One region of the Syntrophotalea acetylenica genome, then DNA from elsewhere that is predicted to be linked to it. Evidence: riboswitches for the same ligand, from Rfam matches in the RefSeq annotation. Region 1 holds a riboswitch; each other region holds the start of a gene.
The links. Region 1 has a riboswitch for molybdenum cofactor ahead of A6070_RS02695 (aldehyde ferredoxin oxidoreductase family protein). Riboswitches for the same ligand answer to the same signal wherever they lie in the genome.

Region 1 (6,466 bases):
AGAGGGAGTGGTTGGCTCCCGCATCCGTAATTCTTTCCCTTTGAATTACCCATTCACAGGGACAAAAATACGGCGATGCCACCTACCCGGAAAGGTGGCATCGCCGGAGAGAAAGCATGGCCTTTCGGCCTGCGCTTCCCTCTCTACCATTGCCCTTGCGCATCGAATTCAGACTATCACCTCGCCATCGAGCAGCCATTCCAGCGCCATGTTGGCCTGCATGGCCGCCACGATCATGACTTTCGGCGCCATCGGCGGGAAGACGGCCACATCGGTTTTTTCATCACCACAGACATAAACCTTGTCAAACAGCCGTTTCGACACCATACCGTTATTGCCGCCATACCCTCCCATGCCGCTGCCCATCACCAGCGGTTGCTGCGGAAAGGCAGCAATCCAGCTCTGCAGAAGCATGAGCTTGGCATCAACGCTGTCCAGAGCTTCCAGCAGGATATCGACATTACCGAAAATCCGCGGGATGTTCTCTTTGTCGAGGAGCCTGTTGTGCATTTCATATTCTGAAAACGGATTGACGCGCTCCAGGTTGCTTTTCAGTGCGTCAACCTTGTACATGCCTATCTGATCGCGAAAATAATATTGACGGTTGAGATTGTGCGGTTCAACCCGGTCATAATCGGCGACCACCAGCTTGCCGACTCCTGAGCGGGCCAGGGCAACGGCGATATTTGATCCCAGCCCGCCGGCGCCGGCAACCCCGACGGTGGCTTTTTTTAACACCGGCACTACCCCCAGGGCATGCCTGGAAAAAAATTCTTTTTCCTGAAGATCCCGATGCAACAGCCTGACCTTTCCGGACACGTCATCAAAAAGGGGAATACACTATTTTGGCGCTACAGCCGGGGACAACGTCCTTCCTGGCCGATGCACGGCCTCAGAGACAAAACGTGCCTGCTCTGCCGCCATGCAACAAATCTCCATCATAGCCCGCCGCAACGGGCCATGATGGAGCAACACAAAGAAAGATCTTTTACCCGTTGTGAAAACAGCATAAACGGCCTCGCGTCGCGTGTCAATGAATATTTCAAATATATGGCTATTTCTCAGATAAAAAAAGTCGCCTCCTTGATGCCGCTTCGACAAGAGTACGTTTTGCAGGCGTTTGATAAAAAAGTGGCGAAGATGCGCACGGGGCAACACCTTCGCCAAGGAGGCAAGGGGCATGAAATCTCGCAAATCCCCTCCCCTTGCTTCAAAACCAAGAAACTCTCACCGCCAATGCCAAAATGGCGGCGCTGGCGCTGAATCAGCCGCCGCCAACAAAAAGATATGCTTTGACGGCTGTCCCCCTGGCGACCTGCAGGGTTTCGAGCTGCTGCTTTTGAATCACCTTCCCATCCACCCTTACCATGACGGTCGCGGGACTCAGATCATGGGCTCGCAGCAACGCGACCAGCGACATGGTTTCCCCTTCAGGGATGGCGTCGGTGCTGATAACAAACATCGACATGATGTTCTTCCTTTCCGGTTCTCGACATCTTTACCAGGGGCCCTGTCGCCCTGGGGCCCGCCAGGATTCAGCGCTGATTTTCGGTGGTGCGCTTGCCCTTGCGGTAATCATACTGGTCAAGGCCGAGCCGCTTGAGGGTTTCCGGAGTGGGGATACCCCACTCGTCCCAGTTGCGGGCGCGGTAGTAATCCCGCAGCTGGTAGCCCAGGTCGGGCACGTAATCGCCGGAGCCGCCCTGGCGGGGGCTGGCAAGGATACGCGGCGGCAGGGTGTCGTCCTTGCGGCTGACCCCCTCGCGGGTGTTGAACAGACGTTTCATATTGAAAATCCGCTCGCCGCACTCGATCCATTGCTCGTTGGTGAGGTCCCAGCCGACGATATGGTTGAGAAACTGCGTCATGGGCCCGACAGTCATACCGCCGAACACGGAGAATTTGCAGAGTTTCAGCGAATCCATCATGCTCATGAAATTCTGCATGTCGGCAACGAACTTGCCCTTTCCTTCATTGGTATAGGGGGGCATCGGGGCGTCGTAGCCGAGGTCCGCGATATTCAGGCAGCCTTCTCCCTCGAAGTCCTGGTTATAGGCCTGCATGTGGCAGGCACCCCGGTTGGAGGTGGCATAGGCAACGCCGAGACCGCCGCGGCCGCGGGGGTCATGCGCGGGGAAGTCCATGCCCTTGACGTGAACGGCGAATTCCGCACTGGCGGGGCCAACCCGCTTGATGGCTTCCAGGATGCCCTGGGAGCAGGGATCCCCGATGCCTTCGCGCAGGGCGATCTTCCTGATCATCTCGACCATGGCCAAGCCGTTGCCCCAGGTCATCTCCAGGCCATCCGTGTCGCTCTCGTCGATCATGCCATGCTCCCAGGCTTCCATAAGGAAACTGATGAGAGCGGAGGCGGAGATGGTATCGATGCCATAATCGTTGCAGAATTCCGCACCCTTGGAGATGGCTTCCACATCATCAATCAGACAGTTGGAACCGAGCATGCCAAGGGTTTCGTATTCGGGACCGCCCCCCTTCTCCATCTTGAACGCACCAGAAGGGATTTCCACGGTACGGCCGCAACCAATCAAGCAGTTGCCGCAATGGTAACGCTTTTTGAGAATGGTCTTGGCCAGGTGCTGGCCGGAAACCTTTTCAGCCTTGTCCCAATGGCCCCACAGCCAGTTCTTGATCGGCAGGTCACCGACATCGTTGAAAATTTCCACGGCGCAGGATGTACCGTAGGTGCCAAGCGGTCCATCGTAGACATCCTTGAAGTTTTCGCGGAATTTCTGAATCATTTCTTCATAAGGCTCGGGCCTGGCAATGGGGACATTCTTGCTGCCCTTGCAAGCGATCGCCTTGAGATTTTTGGAACCCATGACGGCGCCGCCGCCGCCGCGCCCCGCGGTGCGGCCCTCGCGACCATCGGTCATGATGGAGGCTATCTTGACCAATTTTTCTCCGGCCTGTCCGATGGAAATGGCCTGGGAACCTTTGCCCAGCTCTTCCTTGAGAAGCCTGTCGGTTTCAAAGGTGCCTTTACCCCACAGCTGGTCGGCTTTTTTGATCTGGATATCGTCGTCGACGATGGTGATATACACTGGCTGTTTGGCCTTGCCCTTGACCATAAGACCGTCAAGGCCGCAGGCTTTAAGGGCGCCGCCCCATTTCCCCCCGCAGTCGGATTCGAGGTAAATGCCGGTCAGGGGTCCCTTGGTAATCAGCTCCCAGCGTCCCGCCTGAGCCACCTTGGTCCCGTTGTACGGCCCGGTCATGCAGATCAGTACATTTTCCGGTCCCAGCGGATCGATACCCGCCCTGGTGTTTTCGTACAGAAGCTTGGCGCCAAGTCCGCTGCCGCCAATAAATTTTTTCAGGTCTTCTTCACTGGGCCTGAGATATTCCACTGTTTCCGTGGTCAAATCGATTACCGCGATTTTCTGCCAGTACCCACCTAACATGATTTCTCTCCCTTACTCCGATGAGTTTGCGCAATTTCGACGCATCTCCTTTCCACAAGGGAGGCCCCGCCGTTTCCAGCGAAACCCTGCCGGCCCGCCATCCTTGAGGTACACCCTTTTAGGGTGACGGGCTCGGAGACCGATAACGGTATGAAGCTTCAGGGGAGGGGGAACGTTTAGTGACCGGGGGAGTCCTGAATCAGATCCTTATACATTCCGGAAAACATTTCAAGATAATTTTTATATTATTTGGCTATTTTTTTTAACCACAACGCATTTTTATTCTGGAACTCATGGATTTCAGCCTGTTCCGGCCTCACGGATTTTTCATGGTTGAGGTATACTGCTTTCGTGCATCCTTATTCACGCAGGGGGTCGACAATGCCTCATCAACCAAAAAAAGTTTCCCAGTCACGCGTCGTGCTGGCCCAGGTCGCCATGCCGGGCGATGCGAACCCGGCCGGCAACGTCCATGGCGGCTCGATCATGAAGCTGATCGACAATGCCGCCGGGGTGGTTGCCATGCGCCACACCCGCCGCAACATCGTCACGGCATCCATTGACAGGCTCGATTTTCACTGCCCGGTGTTCGTTGGCAATCTGATCGTTCTCAAAGCCAGCATGAACCGGGTCGGGAACACATCCATGGAAGTCGGCGTCCGGGTTGAAGCCGAAAATGTCATGACCGGCGAAGTAAGGCATACGGCGTCAGCCTACCTGACCTTTGTGGCGCTGGACAGTAATGGTTGTCCAACCAAGGTGCCTGACCTGATCGTAGAGACGCAGGAAGATGAGCGCCGCCTGGCCGAGGCCCTGGCCCGCTACGCACACCGAAAACGGGACAAGCGATAAAAACGCACCGGCATATGCCCCGCGGCACCGCCGGAGATCGGCTTCCGCGGCAAGGGACAGGCCACGCAGATCAAAAAAAACTGGCATTTGGGCGCGTTTAGGCTCATGATGCCGCGGGAGCACTGCCCTAATCGAAATTTACCATCCGGAGCGCACCACCATGGAAGACATCGATCTCGACCTTCTCCATTACCTGATTTACATCGACACAGATTACATAAAAGCCGTCGTGGCCGACACGACCTATCTACCCCGAACCGTCCTCGGAGTAGGTACTTTTCTCCTGGACAACGATGGCGATATCGACCTGTTAACAGCCAAACAACAGGTAACTTTCGATAAATTCATCCGTCCGCTGCTGTTTGATGTAGCATGCCAGGGGCTTGCCGGGCCGGAAACCTGCATGGGCAACGGGCGCATCGAATCGAATCTGCTAATGCCCTGCTATCGGGACAATATCTTCCGATGCCGTGCCTGCCGCGCTGCCATCGCCTCATCCACCGCGCCATGAACCGACGGACGGCATGCCGTAACCAACACCGGGCGTTCAAACAATCGCGAGGGGCATGAAAACCGGTAGTCAATGGGACAAACACCCACGCAATCTAGGACTTTTACTCAGGAAAGCACATCATGAGCAAAGATCTGTATGTCAAAAACCTACCCGCCGAAATGACCGAGGAAGAATTGCGTAAACTGTTTTCGGTGGCAGGCAAGGTTTCCTATATCCATATGGGAACGGATACCCGAAGCGGCCAGGACCGCGTCTATGCCTATATCAAAATGGCCAGTGAAACCGAAGCCAAAGAGGCTGTTTTATGCCTTGACGAAGCCCGCATCGGCAACCGCCAGATCTCGGTGAGTATTGCCAGGGCACAAAATTCCGCGCCAGAAAAAGATACAGCCGCCCCCCAAAAAAAGGTTCCGTTCAAACCACGGGGGAAGCCCCGCAAATAAATTTTTGTCAGACACCAGTTGCAAAAAAGGGCGGGCTGCGCAGATGCGCGGCCCGCCCTTTTTACGACATTCCAGGAGAATATCCGTTTAAACGATGGCTTTCATGCCCTGCATGGCGGCACGCAGTTCCTCGCCCACTTCCTCGATGAGATGAGCACGGATCTCGGCATTGACGTCCACCAGGGTGCGGTTATCGACGCTGTTGTCCTTAACGGACAGCCCCTTGCCGATAACATCGGTGCCAACCTTGGCCATGAAATCCTGCAGCAGGGGCACACAGGCATGGCTGAAAAGGTAGCAGCCATATTCGGCAGTGTCGGAAATGACGCGGTTCATCTCGTAAAGTTTCTTGCGGGCAATGGTGTTGGCGATAAGCGGCGTTTCGTGCAGCGACTCGTAGTAAGCCGACTCGGGCTCGATGCCGGAAGAGACCATGGTTTCAAAGGCCAGCTCGACGCCGGCCTTGACCATGGCCACCATCAGGATCCCCTTGTCGAAATATTCCTGCTCGGAGATTTCACCGGCACCTTCGGTCTGCTCGAAGGCGGTCTTGCCGGTCTCCTCGCGCCAGGTCAGCAGCTTGACGTCGTCGTTGGCCCAGTCCTCCATCATGGTGCGGGAAAACTCACCGGACAGGATGTCGTCCATATGCTTCTCGAACAAGGAACGCATGATGTCCTTGAGTTCGGCGGCCAGCTCAAAGGCTACCAGCTTGGCCGGATTGGAGAGCCGGTCCATCATGGTGGTGATGCCGCCATGCTTGAGTGCCTCGGTGACGGTTTCCCAGCCATACTGAATAAGTTTGGCGGCGTAGGGTGCATCGATACCTTCGGCGACCATTTTGTCGAAGCACAGCAGGCTGCCGGCCTGCAGCATGCCGCAAAGGATGGTCTGCTCACCCATCAGGTCGGATTTGACCTCGGCAACAAAAGAGGATTCCAGTACTCCGGCGCGATCGCCACCCTGGGCGGAGCACAGGGCCTTGGCGATCTCCAGGCCGTCGCCGTTGGGATCATTCTCGCCGTGCACCGCGATCAGGGTCGGCACGCCAAAACCGCGTTTGTACTCTTCGCGCACTTCAGTGCCGGGGCATTTGGGAGCGACCATGATAACGGTCAGGTCCTTGCGAATCCGGGTCCCTTCCTCAACTATATTGAAACCGTGAGCATAACTGAACACCGCGCCCTGCTTCATCATCGGCACGACGGTGTTGACCACGCTGGTGTGCTGCTTGT
Region 2 (6,466 bases), 840 kb from region 1:
TCCTGGCGCCCATGCCGACGAAGTCGTCAACGCTCATTTCGACGCCGAAGCGGGCGGCGCACATATCGACCAGTGCGGGCAGAACTTCGGGGATGTCCAGAGCGGGGAAGGCCACGAAGATGCACATACCGGTGCTGTCAATGGAGGTGGTGGCGATCTGCAGGTTGCGGGACAACTCAACCTGGCCGTCCTTCTTCAGGGGATCGACAAAACCGCCGACCTTGAGGATGTTGGTGGCGATGGAGTAACCGGCGGTATGGTCGGCACCCATGGTCGTGGTTGCATAAGTGATACCGATACCCTTGACCGAGCGGGATCGTAAGCCGGGATACCCTGGCCCTTGACGACCGGAACGCGGGTCAGGCCATAGGCCTGGCCGACGGAGGCGGTGCCGTTGCCGAGGATGCGGCCCAGCGGGGTGCATTTGCCGATTTCCTCGTTCATGATGCGCAGGGCTTCCTTGCCATCGCCCCAGGGCAATACGCCGGCGTCCATGGCGACGGCGAGCAATACGGCGCCTTCGATGGAGTCGATGCCGATGTTGTCCATGGCGTTATCGATGCGGGCGCAGTCGTCGAGGCTCTGGATCAGGCAGTTGATGCCCAGACCCCAGACGGTCTCGTATTCGAAACCGGAGGTGATGTACGCGCCGGCTTCGTCAACATAAACCTGGGAGCACTGGATGATGCAACCGGCGTGGCAGCCATGCTTGTGGTGGCCACCGCGCTTGACGATGGTGTCGTACATGGTTTCACCGGACACCAGGTCATGGTGTTCACAGGTACCGTACCTGAAGTTCTTGGTCGGCAGGCCGCCGGCTTCGTTCAGGATGTTGATCAGAACGTTGGTGCCGTAGGTGGGCAGACCCTCGCCGCTTACGGGGTGATCGAGCATGCCTTTGGCGAAAACCTTGGCGGCGGCGCGGAATTTTTCGGGATTCGCAATTTCAACCTTGCCGGCGCCGGTGGCGTCAATGGTGATACACTTGATTTTCTTGGAGCCCATAACGGCGCCGAGACCGCCGCGGCCATGGGAGCGGATCTTCTGGTCGGGGTCCTTCACCGAGATGTTGGCGGCGGCCAGGCGGTTTTCGCCGGGGATGCCGATGGTCATGACGCCGATTTTGGTATCGTATTTGGCGTTCATGGCGTCAATGACGTCGAAGTTCTGCTTGCCGACCAGCTCGGAGGCGTCCTCGAAGGTCACGCCGTCCATGGTGACATGCAGGCGGTACCATTTGTCATCCTTGGGCTGGCCTTCGATGATCATGGCCTTGATGCCCATTTTGGCGAACTGCTGAGCGCTGGTGCCGCCGGAGTTCGATTCCTTGATGGTGCCGGTCAGCGGGCTCTTGGCGCCGGCAGACATGCGGCCGGAGTTGGCGGCCGGGGTGCCGGACAGCATGCCGGGAGCAAAAATCAGTTTGTTGTTGGGGCCGAGGGGATGGCACTGCGGGGGAACTTCCTTGGCCACGATGGTGGAAGTCAGCGCACGGCCACCCAGGGTGGCGTATTCGGCGGGGACTTCCTCGACCTTGCAGGTAAGGTCGTTCATGTTTACGCGCAAAATTTTGTTCATTGTCTTGCTTCCTCCCAATTTTGCTTTTCTTGGAATGGTTCCGGGTGAAATCTCCTTTCCAGAGAGGGAGGCGCCACTGTTTCCAGCGGAACCCTTCGGCCTGTCGCCATAAGGACCTTCCCAGTAGGCAGCGAGGCTCGGAGATCGGAATTTTGCGTCAGGTGCTGATGCTGTTGTCAAAGACTTTTTCCAATTTGTTGACTTATAACACAAAATAGAACGAAAGTTCAATAAGGTATGCTGTATACATTTCCAAAATGGTCATAAATTCTCTCCAGAATTTCAAAACACATTGAAAACATTATTGAAAAAAGTTTTTGGGAGGAATTGAAACGGCGTGGTTTTTTGGCTTGTTTCCAAGGGTTGACAGGGTTTTTGACTAGAGCAGCAAAAACAGGATGTAGCATAGCAGGCCCGTTGCCAGAAACAGAGGCGCAAGGTCGAAAGGCGCGGGGCGCGGGGGCAGATCGGCGGGGGTTGCCGCCGTGGTGCCGATATTGCGCAACAGTTGCGAAGCGACGTCATCGAGCGATTCGCCGGTCAGCTGGATATAGGAGCCTCCGGTGGTTTCGGCGATGGCCCGCAGGGTCCGGGCATCGAGTCGGGTTTTGAGGGGGATATCCTCGCTGTCCGTGAAAAAACCGTCGATATCGGCGGCGCCTTTGCGTCGTATGGGGATGAAGACATCCCGTTCGCGGCCGATGCCGATCGTAAACACGGGGGGCGGGGGCGCGTCACGCGAGGTGATGCTTTGCAGGATTTCTGCCTGGTTGTTTTCGGTATCTTCGCCATCTGTCAGCAGAATCACTGCACGGGCGGGGGTGCCGGTCTGGCTGGCAGCCATCAGTATGCCGCTGTCGAGTGCGGCTATCAGGTTGCTGCCCGATTCGGTCAGATCGCCGAGATCGGTATGCGTCGCCATATAGCGCAGAAATCCGTGATCGCGGGTCGGTGAGACGACTTCGATGCCGTTGCGCGCAAAAAAGAACAGACCGACCTTTTCTCCCTCCAGTCGGCTCAGCAGCGTCAGAACCAGTTGCCGGGCGGCATTCAGGCGGTTGGATACGGAGGTCACCGCCGGTTGGCCCGATAGCCGTCCGACAGCCATGTCTTCGGCGAGCATCGATTTGCTGACATCGATGCCGATCGCCAGCACCAGATTGTCGCTGATGTTTCCCTGCCGCAGGACGGTGATGGCGGGGCCGGCCAGTGCGGCTACCATTCCAGCCAGCCCGAGCAGAGGCAGCAGGCAGCGACCATAAAGCCTCCAGGCTCCCCTGCCGTTACGATCGAATCGAAACCGATGCCGCAACCGCTCCAGAAACCGCTCCGTGGACCAGATGCGCCACGCAACGGGGACAAGCAGCAGTAACAGCCAGAAACAGTGCGGATGACTAAAGCGCATGGCGTTGGCCTATTTCTCCACCCTGGTGTCCAGGGGCACGCCGGGCGCGAAGCCGGCCACATCCGGGATGAACGCCTCGAGTTGTTCCTGCACCTCGGACATGTTTTCCTGGGGGATTTCACTCAGGCCGATGCGCCTGTATTCACCGAGCCCGACGATAAGTTCCAGGTTCCAGCGTGGTATTGCCCTTTGCAGTGACGTGCTGCGAAGACCGTCGACGAGATCGATGGCGGTTTTGTAATCGTCAACGGCGTCGGACAGAAATTTTGCCGCCTTGCGCCCATCCTGTTCGAAGGCCAGTACGCTGTAGGCCAGCATGACCGAAACGTTCCCCTTGAGATTGTGCAACTTCCATTGCATGGGGGCAAAAAGGGCTTCGGGGTTTTCCAGAGCTGCTGTGCAGCTGTCGCGTAAAGCGAGCAGCTGTTCGTGAAAAGTTTTCAGATCCTGCTGCTGGGAGACGGCCAGATAACGATTGTTGAGGGCGGCGGTGATCTGTTTGAAGTCGTCGACACGGGCTCGCCATGTGCGCGCCAGCAGGGCATACTCGGCTTGCGGCAGGGACAGTCCGGATTTTTCGGCATCGGCAGTGATTTTTTCAAGTTCGGCCGCGGCGGCGGCGTGTTCTTTGATGCCGGACACGCTTGCCAGGCGCGTGTTGAGCCTTTCCAGAGCCGTGTGATGCTGGACCTTGCGCCACAGGCCGACGCCGCCAATGGTCACCAGCAGCAAACCGGTGAGGCCGATGGTGGCCAGGATGAAGGGGATCGCGGGTTGATAACGCCGAAGAATATTCGAAAAAAGAGCCATGATGCATTCCTCGCAGTGGTCGGCGGAAAATTTTCCCTGGGAGACGCGCCGGCAACGGTCGGCGTGTCATGGGTCCAAAGTGCCATTTACAGTTTGCGCAACCCCGGTACGCTGCGCAGCAGCAGATGCAGGATGGCAAGTCCAAGCCCCAGAAGGGTCAGTGGCTGCCGCAGCCAGCGGGGTTGCAGGGTAATTCGCGTCAGGTTGCGGTTGGTCTCCAGAATATCGATTTCCCGGTAGACCTCCTCGATCTGTGTCTGGTCCAGTCCCCTGGAGGTGACGAAAATGCGCCCGACGGTGGCTTCGCCCGCCGCCGGTTGCATGGCTTCCTCCACCGCCTGATCGACTTCGCCGCCAACGGAAATAATGTAAAACCGCACGCCGACCGCTTTCATCAACGTGATGAGGTTGACCAGGTTCGGCAGGCCGCCGTGGCGCACATGGGCACGCTGGGTCGGCTCGATGCGCCCGTCGGTGAAAAGGATGACGGCCATGCCCCTGCCGAGCGCGGCGTCGCGGATTTTCCGCGGGATATCGAGCAAGGATCCCGGTTTTCCGAGCAGGAATTCCCGCATGCCGGCAATCTGCTCGACGGTCAAGCGGTTTTCCTCGGGCAGCATGGAAAAAAACGCGGACAAAGACAGCCATACCGCTTCCGAGGCGTTGGTGCCGCCCCCCGCACCGAGTTCACGGTAAATCCGCGAATGGTTTCTGCTGCGCACCAGATCGAGTTTGGCCTTGAGCAGTTGCTTGTCGAAGGTCAGCGGCGCCAGCAGTTTGGCATAGCTGGAAAAGGCGATCAAACCGATGTAGTCGTCGTCGCGGCGCATATCGACAAACGAAGCGATGCCATCCAGGGCAAGGTCTCCCAGGGTCTGGTCGGAGTAGCGGCTGACCGGACGTTTCATGGAGCCGGACAGGTCAAGGGCCAGGAATATCCATTTCGATTCGATGAATTCTTCCATCGTTTCGCGAGAGTAGCCGGGATTGGCCAGGCTTGCGACCAGGCATGTATACACCAGGGCGAACAGGATGCCGTTGTAGTTGCGTTTCCAGAATCCGGGCCGCAGTTGCGCCATTTCCGGGGGCACCGCGGGAAATGGCAGCTTGCGTCGCGTGCGCCGGCGCAGCCACAGGAATCCGGGCGCCAGAAAAAGCAGCAGCAGCGCCAGAGGGTACTGGAGTTGCAAATCAGCCATGGTGTTCTGGCTCCGGCTCGTCCGATGGCTGAGCAGGGCTGGCCAATCCCTGCAGGGTCTCGATAAGCCATCCCGCCCGTGCCGTCAGATCTTCCGGGATACCAGCGGTTTCCTGAGCCAAGCTATGGTCGATACAGGCAAGCACCTCGGAGGCGGCTTGCCGGGCAGATGCTGGAAGGGTGGCTTCGATGCGGCGCAGGAATGACACGTGACTGCCCCCCTGGCGGTCCATGGCGATTCCGGAAAATTCAGCCAGGTATGCCTTGAGGGCCACGCCGAGCCCGGCCAGCGCATCCCGGCTTCCATGTTGACGAACGGCGGCAATCGCGTTGTCCACATCGGTTTGCAGCTGATTTAAAACATGGTTTTCGGGCTGTATGTCCGCTTCTTTCATATTTTTACGCCACCACCATGTTGCAACGGCGGCCAGCCCGGACAAAAGAAGGCCAACGGCCAGCAGCGTTATCTGGAGAGTGAGGGAGCTTGTTGCCCGGCGGGGTCCGGGCACTGTCAGGGGGCCCGCGGCAGCGACCTGCAGATCGAACCCTTCGGTGCTTTCCGGGATCATGGCGGCGATGCGCACCGGTTCTTCGACGGTTTTGATCAGCTGCACCTGGCTTTGAGGCGCGCGGCTGTCGATGTAATAGACGGGGATGCCGGGGATGCTGTATTCGCCGGTGGCGTAGATTCTGAGTTTTCCGGTGATGCGGATGGGGCTGTGATTCAGGTCTATGGCGCTTAACGGCGCGTCATAGCTGATGTCGTACAGATTGTGGAAGATCCCCGATGGCTTGAGATTGAGGTTGGCGATGGTGCTCGATTCGATTTTAATGCGTTCGGTGAAGCGGATTTCCAGGACGAACGGAATCGGGGTGCCTGGAGTGGCGCCGTTCATGCCGAGGGAAAAACGGACGCCTACCGGCGGAACCAACGGCATCAGCAGCGGCCGGGCCTGCTCCACCAGAATGTCTTCGGCAAGCAGGTTGGCGCTTTCCCAGACGCTTTGCCGACAGGGATCGATGGTGACCTGCTGCCGGCTGGAAACCGGGCCGTCACCGTCGGCCGTTGCGGCGACAGCTTGTAGCAGTGCCTGTCGACGGCGCGCGTCGCTGGCGGTTTTCCAGATGATTTCGATCTGTTCCAGAGGGGCGAAGAGGCGGTCGCCGATGTTCCAGGCCGGATGCGCGTAACGTACCATCCGGTCCTGTTGCAGGCGGGTCAGCAGACTCTGATAGGCTTCCTGGGACAGGTCGCGCCTTAATCGGTAGGCGGCCGTGGACGGAGCCCGCAAGGGATCGTACAGGATATGGCTGAAATATTCGCCGTACCGTTCATTGAGGGTGTCAAACGAAGGGGGCTCGACGGTCGGGCTATCGATGGCCTGAGCCTCGCCGGCGATGTCGGGACCGCTGTCCGTGGTTTCCGGTGCCGTGTTTTCCGGTGCGGCAGGTGTGATGCTTGTATCGGCGGGGAC
Region 3 (6,466 bases), 1.1 Mb from region 1:
CTGTTTCATACGGCGGCGGTTAAGGTCGGTGCGAACCTCTTCAGGACAACCGCAGGGAATGCTGGGCAGGTCGTTGTTCCGCGCAAAAGCGGCAACATCGCTTTCCTCCACATAGACCAGCGGGCGGATCACCGTATGTCGGCCGTTGTCCGCCAGCAGTCTGGCACTCATGGCGGCCAGGGTGCCGACAAAAAACTGATTGAGCAGCAGCGTCTCGATGAAATCGTCCAGATGATGCCCCAACGCCAACTTGTTGCACCCCAGCCGATCGGCTACCGAATACAAAGCACCCCGCCGCAACCGGGCACAAAACGCGCAAACAGACGACCCGGGACGCAATTTCTCCCGGATAATGGCAGCGCAATCGGTACGCTCCATGTGGTAGGCGAAGCCGTGCTCCTTCAGATGCGCTTCCATGATATCCGTACGATAACCGGAAAACCCGGGATCGACATTGACGGCAACCAGTTCGTAACGCACCGGCGCCCGGCGCCTCAAGCTGTCGAGAATATGCAGCAGGGTCCAGGAATCCTTGCCGCCGGATACGGCCACCGCGATTCGGTCCCCCTCTTCAATGAGGTTGAAATCCCCGATGGCCCTGCCGGCCAGTTTTTTTATCTTGCGAAACAGCTTATCTTCGACAATCGGCAAAACAGGCTCCTTCGTAGGGTTTGAATAGGCTGTTTTACGGCATTTCGCCCGGCAATGCAAGTCACTGCCAGGCCGCGCAGGGGATTCCGGCATGCGGGGCCAACAATCGAAGCTTATGAAAGATGGCGGATGTTAAAAAAAATGCCGCCCGGACCAGGGGTCCGGACGGCCAGAACAGGTTTCGGTGGTACGACAGGAAACACAAGACAGCCGGGGCAAAGGGGCCCACCCGGAAGGGCCCCCCTGCCTCGACCTGGCGAAAGCATCAGGCTTCCGCTTGTTCAGAAATTCCAGAATTCATCGATTTCTGCGTCGGTGAAATCCCAGATGGCATTGTGCGGAGGCACTGTCTCAAGAGAAAAGAACTCGGGCAGGCGGTCATCAGCGTTGCTCATGCCGGCGGCCAGATTGAATTCATGCTCCATCTTGAGAATTTTCTTGCCCAGCGCGACAACGCCGTCATTATCCAGCTCAATGCCGAAACGGGCGGCCACCATATCATTCAGCGCTTCGGCGCACTCGGGAATGTCGAGCATCGGGAAAGCCACGAAAACGCACATGCCGGTGCTGTCGATGACGGCAGTGCCGATCTGCAGATTGCGTGACAGCTCAACCTGGCCTTCCTTGCTCAGAGGATCGACGAAACCACCACATTTGAGAATATTGGTGGCGATGCAATAGCCCGAGGTATGGTCAGCACCCATGGTCGAGGTCGCATAGGTGATGCCGATGCCCTTGACCGAACGGGGGTCGTAGGCCGGGATCCCCTGATTTTTGACCACCGGAACCCGGGTCAGTCCGTAGGCTTGTCCGACCGAACCGGTACCGTTGCCGATAATGTGACCGAGCGGCGTGCCCTTGCCGACCTCTTCGCGCAGCAGGCGGATGGCCCCTTTACCGTCCCCCCAGGGGATGATGCCGGCCTCCATGACCACACCCATGGTGACCACGCCCTCGATGGAGTCGATGCCGATGTCATCCATGATATTGTCACAGGTAGCGATATCGTCCAGATCCTGGATGAGGCAGTCGGCGCCAAGTCCCCAGATAGTCTCGTACTCAAAACCGGAGGTAAGATAGTTGCCGTCCTTGTCGTTGTAGACCTGCGAGCACTGGATCATACATCCGGCATGGCAACCGTGCTTGGGGTGTCCCTTGCGCTCGACGATGGTGTCATGCATGGTCTCGCCGGAAATCTTGTCGTGATGATCGCACTGGCCGTAACGGAAGTTCTTGGTCGGCAGACCACCTGCTTCATGAAGGATATTGACCAGGATGTTGGTGCCGTAAGTCGGCAGCCCCTGACCGGAAACGGGATGATCCAGCAACGCCTTGGCAAACACCTTGGCGGCTTTTTTGAATTTCTCGGGATCGGCAATTTCGACCTTGCCGGCGCCGGTACCGTCGACGGTGATGCACTTGATTTTTTTGGAGCCCATGACCGCGCCCATGCCGCCCCGGCCATGAGACCGGATTTTGTGGTCGGGGTCCTTCACCGAAATGTTGGCCGCCGCCATGCGCTTTTCGCCGGGGATGCCGATGGACATGACGCCGACCTTGTCGCCAAAACGTTTTTCCATTTCAGCGATAACGGCGAAGTTCTGCATGCCGACCACCTCGGTCTCTTCGTGGATGGTTACGCCGTCCTTGTCCACGTGCAGCCGATACCATTTATCCTCGGCCGGACGGCCTTCGATAATCATGGCATGGATGCCGAGCTTGGCGAACTGCTGGGCGGTGGTTCCGCCGGAGTTGGATTCCTTGATGCCGTAGGTCAGCGGGCTTTTGCCGCCACAGGACATACGGCCGGAGTTGGCGGCCGGCGTGCCGGACAACATGCCGGGCGCAAACACCAGCTTGTTGTTGGGTCCCAGAGGATGGCAGGTCGGGACAACCTCGGATGCCACGATAGTGGTGGTCAGGGCACGACCGCCGAGGGTTTTCCATTCGGCCGGGACTTCCTCCGTCTTGACCGTCAGATCGGACATGTTGACGCGAACGATGTGCATAAAATCTTTCCTCCCCATGCGATAAATAAATGGAACGGAATTCCGGGCATATCTCCTTTCCAAGCGCGGGAGGCACCGCCGTTTCCAGCGGAACCCTTTGGCCGCCTGCCCTGGGGGCCTTCCCCTTAGGCAAGACTGGCTCGGAGACTGGCGCACATTGAAACGATCTCCGGCATCCGCAACGGCAGTTAAACACATCGGGACCAGATATATCGTTCGGGGGTTTTATAGCACAAGGAGCATCGGCCCGACAGGTGATCAATCGGGGATTTTAAGGGTATGAAAGCATACCCGATCAAACATAAATACGCCGGATAACCTGTTCGATGGTGTATACATTGGCGGGTCACATGCAGCCCATGGGAAGATTTGCCAGGCAGGCGAACAATGTTGCTCAGCCGGCATCTTCTTGGCCGGCAGAGACACGACGTCCGATAAGATAGGAGTGCAGGTTGACATTTTTGCCGCGCAGCCCCAGCTTGCGGCGGATGTTTTTCCGATGGGTCTGTACCGTTTCAAAGGCCAGATTCATGGCTTCGCAAATATCATTGGTGGAGCATCCGGCCTGAATGAACTGGCAGATGCGCATTTCGGTTCTGCTCAGTTTCATCAGCCCCGCATCGAGTTCCGCCGCGGTACCGCTGGTCAGGCCGATGAGCTGCTCCCGCACCAGGTCGATATAACTGGAGCGGATGGCCTCCGACGGTTCACTGGCAATGCGTTCCAGCGCCGGCAGCAGATGGGAACGGATGCGTCGCGCCAGGTTCTGCTCGAATTCCTTGCGCTGCCCGTCGACGCTCTTCATGACGTTGCGCAAGGTAACGTTCATCTCTTCCACCTGCTGTTTTTCCAGCCGCAGACGTCTTTCGAGGGCTTTCTGGCGGGAAATGTCCCGCACGATCACCGGCCAGAACAAGTGCCCGTCGATCTCGACGCGGGTTACCATAAAACTGGCCGGAAGCATGCCGCCGTCACAGCGCCGCACCTGCATTTCGGCGCTCATGCTCGATTCGCCAGACAGCGCCGCGACACAGGACATCAGCGTCCAGCGGCCGTGATTATCGATCAGATCCCTAAGATCCCGGCCAAGCAGTTGTTGCGGGTCGCAACCATAAATCTGGCCGGCGCGCTGGTTGGCTTTGACAATCCGGTAAGCGTCGCCAAGCAGCACAATGCCGTTGCCGACGGACTGAAAGATAAGGCGTAGCATTTTCTCGGAATTGGCCAGAGCCTGGGTCCGCTCCGCGACCAGCTTCTCGAGATGCTGACGGTTGTCGACCAGCCAGGTGATATCGTTGAGGATAAGGATAAATCCCCTTGGCCCGTCGGCATGGGGCGCATAGGCAACCAGCCGCAGATTGAACCACTGCCCGGACCGCGAAAGAAAAATCTCATGGTGAGTATCCGGCGCATAGGCGCGCAAGGCTGCCTCCAGATCAGCTGCGGGCAATTCGAGCAACTCCCAGAAAGGCACGCCACACCATGCATATTCGACAAAAAAATGCTCGGCGGCGGGGTTGAGCTGAAAAACCATTCCCTGATGGTCGGCGACCATGACCAGGTTGGTGGTGGCGGAGAAGATGCACTGCAATTGATGAAATTCAAAATCCTGCAGAAGGTTCTCCCCACCGGTCTGGTCGTGCCTGCCCCTTGCTCCGGCCTCATTCTTCGCATTCTGTACCATCTTCTCTGCCCTTTCTTGCTTCCCTTGCAGCCCCCGGCAGCATATCGGGAATCGTTCCGGACCGCAAGGCCCCGGGCCGTTGGCTGCGGCAGTTCCAGGCCCGACTTTTTTATTGACAAGAGCCAGACAAACATAAATAATTTGCCCTTAGCTGTTTCTTATTATTTACATCACACTTCTGATAATTTTCAGGTATTTGTTATTTCAAACTCTCGCCGCCCCACATGCCCCGATGCCGGGATGACTGCCATGAAAGATCCGGACAAACTGTTATGCATTCTGCGCCGCGATGGCTTCATCCTTGGCGGCAACCAGGCGTGGAAGCTCTTTCTCAAACATAAATTCGACCACCCTCCGCCTGCCTTCCTGCACGATATCCTGCTGCCCGAGCAGGAAAATCGTTGGCAGCGCGTTCTTGAAAAACTTCGCCGCCTGCCCGGCACCTCGGCGCTGTTCGCCTGTCGGGACCGGAGTGGGCAGGTCCGCTATCTCCATGGCCGCTTTTCAGCCGGCATGCCGGTTCTGCAATCCGCCATCCAGGCAAGTTTCCGCGATATCACCGCCCGCTATCGCAACAAACAACTGTGCCGGCAAAACCTGCGGACACTGGTTCGAATGGCGGCGAACACCCGCACCGCGGTGGCCCTGCTCGACGAACAGGGCCAGGTACGGCACTGGAGTCGGCATGCTGCCCGGCTTTCCGGATACAACCGATCCGAGGTGTATCGGCACCAGTTGCCGGCCATCCTCGCCCCCGAACAGCCAACGGCGATTGCACCTCTGCAAGTCGCCACGGAGCCAAACCGGAAAACGACCGCTTTTACGGAAGGCAGCCACACGCTGGTCTGCCGGCGCAAGGACGGGACGGTCAGATCCTTTGACTTCTGCGTCGCGCCGTTTTCCACGGGGCAGCGGAGCTATACGGCCGTTCTTTTCACCGAGACCGCGCAAATTTCCGTCAATCCCGGAAAAATTCCACAGCTTGCCTACTACGATCCCCTGACGGGCCTGCCCAGCCGGGCACTGCTGAAAGAACGTCTGCAGCAATCGCTGGCGGAAGCCAGGCGTTTCAAGCATCCGCTGGCGGTGCTGTTTCTGGACCTGGACCACTTCAAGCAGGTCAATGACAATCTGGGCCACGCCGTCGGCGATCAGGTCCTCAAACTGGCGGCAAAGCGTCTGCAGGACTGCCTGCGCGGCAATGACACGGTTGCGCGATTCGGCGGTGACGAGTTCATTGTAGTGTTGTCCGGCTTCCGTGAAGCGGAAAACATGCCGGGAATACTGCGAAAAATATTCGCCAGCCTGGCACCGGAATATTGCGTCGAAGGACACCGGATTCGCCTCAACGCCAGCATCGGACTGGCCCTTTTCCCCGAAGACGGCCAAAACCCGGAGCAGTTGCTGCGCCATGCCGATACGGCCATGTATGTGGCAAAAAAAGAAGCCGGCGACAGTTACCGGTTCTTTTCCCCGGAAATGAACCTTGCCCTGCTTGCGCAACTCGAACTCGAGTCGCAACTGCGCCAGGCTGTCGGCCGGAAGGATTTTTTTCTGCTTTTCCAACCGCGTCTGGATCTTCAAACCCGGCAGGTTGTAGCGGTTGAGGCGCTGTTGCGATGGCGGCATCCTGACGGCACGCCCCGCAATCCCGAATCCTTTCTGCCACGGCTTGAGAAATTGGACCTCATGGTTCCCCTCGGCGAAGGGCTTTTGCAACAGGCCTGCGAAACCTGCCGGACCTGGCAAGTGCCCGGCAGAGCCCCCCTGCCGCTGGCCATCAACCTGTCGGCAAGCCAGTTCGGACACCCCGGCCTGAAACAAGGTCTTGTCGCCGCCTTGCAAAATGCCAATCTGCCGGCGGCCTGCCTGCAGCTTGAAGTCGATGAATCAACCCTGCAAAATCATGAAAATTGTGCGTGCGATATCCTGCACGACATCGGCCAACTGGGACTGCACTGGGGCCTGGACAATTTCGGTCGGGACTATATCTCCCTGCAGAAACTGAAAGACCTGCCTTTTGATTACCTGAAAATCGACCGGCATTTCATCGGGGATCTGTCCAGTGACCAGAACGACGCCGCGATGGTCGGCGCTATTCTGGCCATGGCACGCAATCTGG

Region 2: linked by a shared signal. The riboswitch ahead of A6070_RS13770 (aldehyde ferredoxin oxidoreductase C-terminal domain-containing protein) and the one ahead of A6070_RS02695 (aldehyde ferredoxin oxidoreductase family protein) in region 1 are both predicted to bind molybdenum cofactor.
Region 3: linked by a shared signal. The riboswitch ahead of A6070_RS12355 (aldehyde ferredoxin oxidoreductase C-terminal domain-containing protein) and the one ahead of A6070_RS02695 (aldehyde ferredoxin oxidoreductase family protein) in region 1 are both predicted to bind molybdenum cofactor.

What each region holds. Positions count from the first base shown of each region.
Region 1 is NZ_CP015455.1:576,419-582,884, reverse strand. Features, by position in the region: gene thiF (sulfur carrier protein ThiS adenylyltransferase ThiF) at 169-798, opposite strand; gene A6070_RS15285 (hypothetical protein) at 793-1,263, shown strand; gene A6070_RS02700 (ubiquitin family protein) at 1,265-1,468, opposite strand; gene A6070_RS02695 (aldehyde ferredoxin oxidoreductase family protein) at 1,536-3,422, opposite strand; molybdenum cofactor riboswitch at 3,454-3,572, opposite strand; gene A6070_RS02690 (acyl-CoA thioesterase) at 3,804-4,274, shown strand; gene A6070_RS15770 (hypothetical protein) at 4,435-4,785, shown strand; gene A6070_RS02680 (RNA recognition motif domain-containing protein) at 4,908-5,231, shown strand; gene ilvC (ketol-acid reductoisomerase) at 5,319-6,466, opposite strand, start outside.
Region 2 is NZ_CP015455.1:2,929,811-2,936,276, reverse strand. Features, by position in the region: partial or broken gene A6070_RS13770 (aldehyde ferredoxin oxidoreductase C-terminal domain-containing protein) at 1-1,554, opposite strand, end outside; molybdenum cofactor riboswitch at 1,614-1,733, opposite strand; gene A6070_RS13765 (vWA domain-containing protein) at 1,958-2,983, opposite strand; gene A6070_RS13760 (hypothetical protein) at 2,993-3,793, opposite strand; gene A6070_RS13755 (vWA domain-containing protein) at 3,880-4,992, opposite strand; gene A6070_RS13750 (hypothetical protein) at 4,985-6,466, opposite strand, start outside.
Region 3 is NZ_CP015455.1:2,635,813-2,642,278, forward strand. Features, by position in the region: gene ttcA (tRNA 2-thiocytidine(32) synthetase TtcA) at 1-651, opposite strand, end outside; gene A6070_RS12355 (aldehyde ferredoxin oxidoreductase C-terminal domain-containing protein) at 933-2,660, opposite strand; molybdenum cofactor riboswitch at 2,697-2,818, opposite strand; gene A6070_RS15460 (PAS domain S-box protein) at 3,055-4,344, opposite strand; gene A6070_RS12365 (putative bifunctional diguanylate cyclase/phosphodiesterase) at 4,594-6,466, shown strand, end outside.